Streptomyces venezuelae: one gene and its partner. The protein of the gene in region 1 binds, or shares a complex with, the protein of each later gene. Links are inferred from orthologs where the notes say so. Each region holds a gene or a part of one and is shown in the gene's direction. Other genes may lie near its edges. The genes, in order: uvrA and mfd.

Region 1 (3,985 bases):
GCGTCCCGCTCGATGTCCGCGTCCCTGGCCTGCGCGCTCTCGTACATCGGCTGTCCGGCGAGGACGTTCACCAGCGCGTCCGCGTTCCGCGCGAGGTGGGCGAGGACGTGGCCGCGGCTCCAGCCGGGGAGCCGTGACGGCTCGGCAGTCGAATCGTTGTTCAGTTTCGCCGCTGCGCTGAGCAGCCGGTCGGTCGCGTCACGTACAGACGCCAGGTCGCGCACATGATCAATCATGCGGTCGACGATAGCTGCGCCACACGTTCGGGTGAAGGGCTCTCGGGACGGCCGCAAATCGAATACGCGTGCTATATGGTCGAGTGCGGCATCGGGCATTCTTGAAGGTCCGGGTTTGTTGTGCATGTGGAACCAGGGAAGCGGCCCGGCGTTGTCAGTGGCTCGCCCTAGTCTGTGAACGACGGGGGTTCTGCCCCCTGTCTCTCTCTCAAGAAAGGTGCGGACCCGGCGTGGCCGACCGTCTCATCGTCCGTGGCGCGCGCGAGCACAATCTCAAGAACGTCTCGCTCGACCTCCCGCGCGACTCACTCATCGTTTTCACCGGACTCTCCGGGTCGGGCAAGTCCTCGCTCGCGTTCGACACGATCTTCGCCGAGGGCCAGCGGCGGTACGTGGAGTCCCTCTCCTCGTACGCCCGGCAGTTCCTCGGTCAGATGGACAAGCCGGACGTCGACTTCATCGAGGGCCTCTCGCCCGCGGTCTCCATCGACCAGAAGTCGACGTCGCGCAACCCGCGCTCCACGGTCGGCACGATCACCGAGGTGTACGACTACCTGCGTCTGCTCTTCGCGCGCATCGGCAAGCCGCACTGTCCCGAGTGCGGCCGCCCGATCTCGCGGCAGTCGCCGCAGGCCATCGTCGACAAGGTCCTCGAGCTGCCCGAGGGCAGCCGCTTCCAGGTCCTCTCGCCGCTCGTGCGCGAGCGCAAGGGCGAGTTCGTCGACCTCTTCGCCGACCTCCAGACGAAGGGGTACTCCCGCGCGCGGGTCGACGGCCAGACGGTCCAGCTCTCCGAGCCGCCCACGCTCAAGAAGCAGGAGAAGCACACCATCGAGGTCGTCGTCGACCGCCTCACGGTGAAGGACTCCGCCAAGCGCCGCCTGACCGACTCCGTGGAGACGGCCCTCGGCCTCTCCGGCGGCATGGTCGTGCTCGACTTCGTCGACCTCCCCGAGGACGACCCCGAGCGCGAGCGGATGTACTCGGAGCACCTCTACTGCCCGTACGACGACCTGTCCTTCGAGGAGCTCGAGCCCCGCTCCTTCTCCTTCAACTCGCCCTTCGGCGCCTGCCCGGACTGCACCGGCATCGGCACGCGCATGGAGGTCGACCCCGAGCTGATCGTCCCCGACGAGGACAAGTCCCTCGACGAGGGCGCCATCCACCCCTGGTCGCACGGCCACACCAAGGAGTACTTCGGCCGGCTCGTCGGAGCCCTCGCCGACGCCCTCGGGTTCTCCACCGACATGCCGTGGGCCGGACTCCCGCAGCGCGCCAAGAAGGCCCTCCTCAACGGCCACAAGACGCAGATCGAGGTCCGCTACCGCAACCGGTACGGCCGCGAGCGGGTCTACACCACCGCCTTCGAAGGTGCCGTCCCCTTCGTCAAGCGCCGCCACAGCGAGGCCGAGAGCGACGCGAGCCGCGAGCGCTTCGAGGGGTACATGCGCGAGGTGCCCTGCCCCACCTGTGAGGGCACCCGCCTCAAGCCGATCGTCCTGGCCGTCACGGTGATGGGGAAGTCCATCGCCGAGGTCTCCGCGATGTCCATCAGCGACTGCGCGGACTTCCTCGCCGAGCTGAGGCTGGGCGCCCGCGACAAGAAGATCGCCGAGCGGGTCCTCAAGGAGGTCAACGAACGCCTGCGGTTCCTGGTCGACGTCGGCCTGGACTACCTCTCGCTGAACCGCGCCGCGGGCACCCTCTCCGGAGGCGAGGCCCAGCGCATCCGCCTGGCCACCCAGATCGGCTCCGGTCTTGTCGGTGTGCTGTACGTCCTGGACGAGCCGTCGATCGGCCTCCACCAGCGCGACAACCACCGCCTGATCGAGACCCTCGTCCGCCTCCGCGACATGGGCAACACCCTCATCGTCGTCGAGCACGACGAGGACACGATCAAGGTCGCCGACTGGGTCGTCGACATCGGCCCCGGCGCGGGCGAGCACGGCGGCAAGGTCGTCCACAGCGGCTCCATGAAGGAGCTGCTCGCCAACGACAAGTCGATCACCGGGCAGTACCTGTCGGGCAAGAAGGCCATCCCGGTGCCGGACGTGCGCCGCCCGGCCGACCCGTCCCGGCAGCTCACGGTGCACGGCGCCCGCGAGAACAACCTCCAGGACATCGACGTCTCCTTCCCGCTCGGCGTCCTCACCGCGGTCACGGGTGTCTCGGGCTCCGGCAAGTCGACGCTCGTCAACGACATCCTGTACACGCACCTGGCCCGCGAGCTCAACGGTGCCCGGTCCGTCCCGGGCCGTCACACGCGCGTGGACGGCGACGACCAGGTCGACAAGGTCGTGCACGTCGACCAGTCGCCCATCGGCCGCACCCCGCGGTCGAACCCGGCGACGTACACGGGAGTCTTCGACCACGTCCGCAGGCTCTTCGCGGAGACCACGGAGGCGAAGGTGCGGGGCTATCTGCCCGGCCGCTTCTCCTTCAACGTCAAGGGCGGCCGCTGCGAGAACTGCTCCGGTGACGGCACGATCAAGATCGAGATGAACTTCCTCCCGGATGTGTACGTGCCGTGCGAGGTCTGCCACGGCGCGCGCTACAACCGCGAGACGCTGGACGTGCACTACAAGGGCAAGTCCATCGCCGAGGTCCTCGACATGCCGATCGAGGAGGCGCTCGACTTCTTCGAGGCCGTGCCCGCCATCGCCCGTCACCTGAGGACGCTCCACGACGTCGGCCTCGGATACGTGCGCCTCGGCCAGTCGGCGCCCACGCTCTCCGGAGGCGAGGCCCAGCGAGTGAAGCTGGCCTCCGAACTCCAGAAGCGGTCGACGGGCCGGACCGTGTACGTCCTGGACGAGCCGACCACCGGTCTGCACTTCGAGGACATCAGCAAGCTGATCACGGTCCTCTCCGGCCTGGTCGACAAGGGCAACACGGTCATCGTCATCGAGCACAACCTCGACGTGATCAAGACGGCCGACTGGGTCGTCGACATGGGCCCCGAGGGCGGCAACGGCGGCGGTCTGGTCGTCGCCGAAGGCACGCCGGAGGAGGTCGCGGGCGTCCCGGCCAGCCACACGGGCAAGTTCCTGCGGGACATCATCGCGGCGGACCGGATCAGCGACGCGGTGCCCGCGCGGGGCCGCGGTACGGCGAAGAAGGCTCCCGCGAAGAAGTCCGCCGCGAAGAAGTCCGCCGCCAAGAAGGCCACCGCCAAGAAGGTGGTGGCGGCGAGCGCCACGGCCACGAAGAAGACGGCCACGGCGCGGACGGGTGCGGCTGCCAAGAAGGCCGCCTCCACCAAGAAGGCCGCCCCCACCAAGAAGGCGGCCGCGAAGAAGACGACGCGGGCCCGCAAGGCCTGACCCGCGCCCCTGTACGACGCGCCCCGCCCTCACCAGGGGTGGGGCGCGTCGTCGTACGTGGGGGAGTGGCGGCCCGAAGACACCTTGTCCGGCGCCCCGTTCCCATGGTCGGCTTGGCCCATGCCCGTACGCAGCGAACGCGCAGGCCCCGTCACCACCATCGTGCTGTCCCGCCCCGCCGCGCGGAACGCCGTCGACGGGCCCACCGCCCGCGCCCTCGCCGACGCCTTCCGCGACTTCGACGCCGACCCGCACGCCTCCGTCGCTGTGCTGTGGGGCGAGGGCGGCACCTTCTGCGCGGGCGCGGACCTCAAGGCGATCGGCACGCCCGATGGCAACCAGGTCACCGAGGACGGGGACGGACCCATGGGCCCCACCCGGATGCGCCTGACGAAGCCGGTGATCGCGGCGATCTCCGGCCACGCC
Region 2 (4,406 bases), 1.4 Mb from region 1 along the record:
CCGGCTCCGGGGCGGGCGCCGTGCCCGCCCGTTCCCCGTGGTGGCGCCGCCAGGCCTCCGCGGCCCGCCCGCGCCGCCGCCACCGGCTGACGGCGAGCCGCCAGGCGACGGTCCTGACCCACGCCTCGGGCCCGGCGTCCCGCTCCAGACGGGCGCGGCGCGCCCACGCGCGGACGAAGGCCTCCTGGACCACGTCCTGTGCCTCGTGGAGGTCCCCCGTCATCAGATAGACCTGTCCGACCAGTGGTCTCACGGAGTGCGCGTAGAACGCCTCGAACTCCTCGTCGGTCAAGTGGTCTCCTGGTGCGTGCGGTGTTCTCGATGGCAGTACGCCTGGGAGGCGCGGCCGGTTTACACCGCGGGGAAGGAATTTTCGGGCGCCGGTTTCCGGACATTGTGCGGGAGACCACCGGGCACCCGGCCCCCCGCACCCGCCCGGCCCACACCCCGGCCCGCCCCGACCGGGCCGCGCCGAGCAGCGCGGAGTCGTACGCTGGAGACCCCCGGCCCGTACGACGTGCCGGGCGGTTCGCGTTGCCCACTCACTCCGGCGCTCCGGTCACCTGGACCGCCGGACTGGACGGAAAGCCTTCAATGAGCCTGCACGGTCTGCTCGACGCTGTCGTCAAGGACTCGGCACTCGCCGAAGCGGCCAAGGCCGCGACCGACGGCCACCGCATGCACGTCGACCTGGTCGGCCCGCCCGCGGCCCGGCCCTTCGCCGTGGCGGCGCTCGCCCGCGAGTCCGGCCGCACCGTCCTGGCCGTGACGGCCACCGGCCGTGAGGCCGAGGACCTCGCCGCGGCGCTGCGGACGATCCTGCCGCCGGACGGCGTCGCGGAGTACCCGTCGTGGGAGACGCTGCCGCACGAGCGCCTCTCCCCGCGCTCCGACACCGTAGGCCGCCGCCTCGCGGTCCTGCGCCGTCTCGCGCACCCCAGCGCGGACGACCCGGAGACCGGCCCGGTCTCGGTGGTCGTCGCGCCGGTCCGCTCCGTCCTCCAGCCGCAGGTCAAGGGCCTCGGCGACCTGGAGCCCGTGGCGCTGCGCAGTGGCCAGACCACGGACCTGAACGAGACGGTGGAGGCCCTCGCGGCGGCCGCGTACTCGCGCGTGGAGCTGGTGGAGAAGCGCGGCGAGTTCGCCGTACGAGGCGGCATCCTCGATGTCTTCCCGCCCACCGAGGAGCACCCGCTGCGCGTGGAGTTCTGGGGCGACGACGTCGAGGAGATCCGCTACTTCAAGGTCGCCGACCAGCGTTCCCTGGAGGTCGCCGAGCACGGTCTGTGGGCGCCGCCCTGCCGTGAGCTGCTGCTCACGGACGAGGTGCGCGAGAAGGCGGCCGTCCTCGCCGAGGAGCACCCGGAGCTCGGCGAGCTGCTCGGGAAGATCGCCGAGGGCATCGCGGTGGAGGGCATGGAGTCCCTCGCGCCGGTCCTCGTGGACGACATGGAGCTGCTCGTCGACGTCCTGCCGAAGGGCTCGATGGCCGTGGTCTGCGACCCGGAGCGGGTGCGGACGCGCGCGGCGGACCTGGTGGCGACGTCGCAGGAGTTCCTGCAGGCGAGCTGGGCGGCGACGGCGGGCGGCGGCGAGGCGCCGATCGACGTGGGCGCGGCGTCCCTGTGGGGCATCGCGGACGTCCGGGACCACGCCCGCGAGCTCGACATGATGTGGTGGTCGGTGAGCCCGTTCGCCGCGGACGAGGAGCTCGACGATGACACGCTGAAGCTCGGCATGCACGCCCCGGAGACGTACCGGGGCGACACGGCGAAGGCCCTCGCGGATACGAAGGGCTGGCTCGCGGACGGCTGGCGCGTCGTCTACGTGACCGAGGGCCACGGCCCCGCGGCCCGTACCGTCGAGGTGCTCGGCGGCGAGGGCATCGCGGCCCGCCTCGACGGCGACCTGGGCGAGCTCACGCCGTCGCTGGTGCACGTGTCGTGCGGCTCGATCGACTACGGCTTCGTGGACCCGGCCCTCCGGCTCGCGGTCCTCACCGAGACCGACCTGTCCGGGCAGAAGGCGGCCGGCAAGGACGGCCAGCGCATGCCGGCCCGCCGCCGCAAGACGATCGACCCGCTGACGCTGGAGTCCGGCGACTACATCGTCCACGAGCAGCACGGCGTGGGCCGCTACATCGAGATGGTGCAGCGCACGGTCCAGGGCGCGACCCGCGAGTACCTCGTGGTGGAGTACGCGCCCGCCAAGCGCGGCCAGCCCGGCGACCGCCTCTACATCCCCACGGACCAGCTGGAGCAGATCACCAAGTACGTGGGCGGCGAGGCGCCGACCCTCCACCGCCTGGGCGGCGCCGACTGGACGAAGACGAAGGCGCGGGCGAAGAAGGCGGTCAAGGAGATCGCCGCGGACCTCATCAAGCTGTACTCCGCGCGCATGGCGGCGCCCGGCCACTCCTTCGCGCCCGACACGCCCTGGCAGCGCGAGCTGGAGGACGCGTTCCCGTACGCGGAGACGCCCGACCAGCTGACGACGATCGCCGAGGTCAAGGAGGACATGGAGAAGACGGTCCCGATGGACCGCCTGATCTGCGGCGACGTCGGCTATGGAAAGACGGAGATCGCGGTCCGCGCGGCGTTCAAGGCGGTCCAGGACGGCAAGCAGGTGGCGGTCCTGGTCCCCACGACCCTCCTCGTCCAGCAGCACTTCGGCACGTTCTCCGAGCGCTACTCGCAGTTCCCGGTCAGCGTGAAGGCGCTGAGCCGCTTCCAGACGGAGACGGAGTCGAAGGCGACCCTGGAGGGGCTGCGCGAGGGCTCGGTCGACATCGTCATCGGCACGCACCGCCTGTTCTCCTCCGAGACCAAGTTCAAGGACCTGGGCCTGGTCATCGTCGACGAGGAGCAGCGCTTCGGCGTCGAGCACAAGGAGCAGCTGAAGAAGCTCCGCGCGAACGTCGACGTCCTGACGATGTCGGCGACCCCGATCCCCCGTACGCTCGAAATGGCCGTCACCGGCATCCGCGAGATGTCGACGATCACGACGCCGCCCGAGGAGCGCCACCCGGTCCTGACGTTCGTCGGCCCGTACGAGGAGAAGCAGATCGGCGCGGCGGTCCGCCGCGAACTGCTCCGCGAGGGCCAGGTCTTCTACATCCACAACCGTGTGGAATCGATCGACCGCGCGGCGGCGAGGCTCCGCGAGATCGTCCCCGAGGCACGCATCGCGACGGCCCACGGCCAGATGTCGGAACAGGCACTGGAGCAGGTCGTCGTCGACTTCTGGGAGAAGAAGTTCGACGTGCTGGTCTCGACGACGATCGTCGAGTCGGGCATCGACATCTCCAACGCGAACACGCTGATCGTGGAGCGCGGGGACAACTTCGGCCTGTCCCAGCTCCACCAGCTGCGCGGCCGAGTGGGCCGAGGCCGCGAACGGGGCTACGCGTACTTCTTGTACCCCCCGGAGAAGCCGTTGACCGAAACGGCCCACGAACGCCTCGCCACGATCGCCCAGCACACGGAGATGGGCGCGGGCATGTACGTGGCGATGAAGGACCTGGAGATCCGCGGCGCGGGCAACCTGCTCGGCGGCGAGCAGTCGGGCCACATCGCCGGCGTCGGCTTCGACCTGTACGTCCGCATGGTCGGCGAGGCGGTCGCCGACTACCGCGCGTCCCTGGAGGGCGGTGTGGAGGAGGAGCCGCCCCTGGAGGTCAAGATCGAGCTCCCGGTCGACGCGCACGTCCCCCATGACTACGCCCCCGGCGAGCGCCTGCGCCTCCAGGCCTATCGTGCCATCGCCTCCGCGAACACGGAGGAGGACATCAAGGCGGTACGCGAAGAACTCACCGACCGCTACGGCAAGCTCCCGGAGCCGGTGGAGAACCTGCTCCTGGTCGCAGGCCTCCGCATGCTCGCCCGAGCCTGCGAGGTGGGCGAGATCGTCCTCCAGGGCAACAACATCCGCTTCGCCCCGGTGGACCTCCGCGAATCCCAGGAACTCCGCCTGAAGCGCCTCTACCCCGGAACGGTCATCAAGCCGACCGCGAACCAGATCCTGGTCCCGCGCCCCAAGACGGCAAAGGTGGGCGGCAAGCCGCTGGTCGGCCGGGAACTGCTCGGCTGGGTCGGGGAGTTCCTCACGTCGATCCTGGGGTCCTAGGCCCTAGGCCGGCGTGCACGCCGCCGCGACCGACAGGCTGTTCTCGTAGAGGTGGTGGCGGGTGATCCGGCCGTTCTCCACCGTGAGGCGGAGGGCGAAGGGGCCCTCGAAGGACTTGCCGGTGGCGCGCACCGTGCCCTTGAGGTGGCCGAAGAGGACGGCGTCGGTGCCGTCCACCAGGAACGTGTCGAGCGTGGCGGCGGCGTCCTCGGCGACCGTGTGCTCGGCCAGTTCCGCGGACTGGGCCGCGCACTCGGCGCCGGTGGAGCGGGGGCGGATCC

Evidence for each region.
Region 2: the proteins of uvrA (region 1) and mfd are in contact, whole or in part, in a crystal structure (PDB 4DFC), measured with the Escherichia coli proteins. The link is inferred for Streptomyces venezuelae from one-to-one orthologs.

What each region holds. Positions count from the first base shown.
Region 1 is NZ_CP029191.1:1,825,176-1,829,160, reverse strand. Bases 76-3,759 are described here. They hold uvrA (excinuclease ABC subunit UvrA), read left to right. Parts: upstream 76-466; coding sequence 467-3,559; downstream 3,560-3,759. Other genes in these bases: DEJ49_RS08170 (crotonase/enoyl-CoA hydratase family protein), read left to right, coding at 3,680-3,759; DEJ49_RS08180 (maleylpyruvate isomerase family mycothiol-dependent enzyme), read right to left, coding at 76-236. In the rest of the region: more of DEJ49_RS08180, read right to left, coding at 1-75; more of DEJ49_RS08170, read left to right, coding at 3,760-3,985. UniProt on the Escherichia coli protein: The UvrABC repair system catalyzes the recognition and processing of DNA lesions. UvrA is an ATPase and a DNA-binding protein. A damage recognition complex composed of 2 UvrA and 2 UvrB subunits scans DNA for abnormalities.
Region 2 is NZ_CP029191.1:3,262,322-3,266,727, reverse strand. Bases 221-4,325 are described here. They hold mfd (transcription-repair coupling factor), read left to right. Parts: upstream 221-594; coding sequence 595-4,125; downstream 4,126-4,325. Other genes in these bases: DEJ49_RS14555 (nuclear transport factor 2 family protein), read right to left, coding at 4,129-4,325; DEJ49_RS14565 (SigE family RNA polymerase sigma factor), read right to left, coding at 221-292. In the rest of the region: more of DEJ49_RS14565, read right to left, coding at 1-220; more of DEJ49_RS14555, read right to left, coding at 4,326-4,406. UniProt on the Escherichia coli protein: Couples transcription and DNA repair by recognizing RNA polymerase (RNAP) stalled at DNA lesions. Mediates ATP-dependent release of RNAP and its truncated transcript from the DNA, and recruitment of nucleotide excision repair machinery to the damaged site.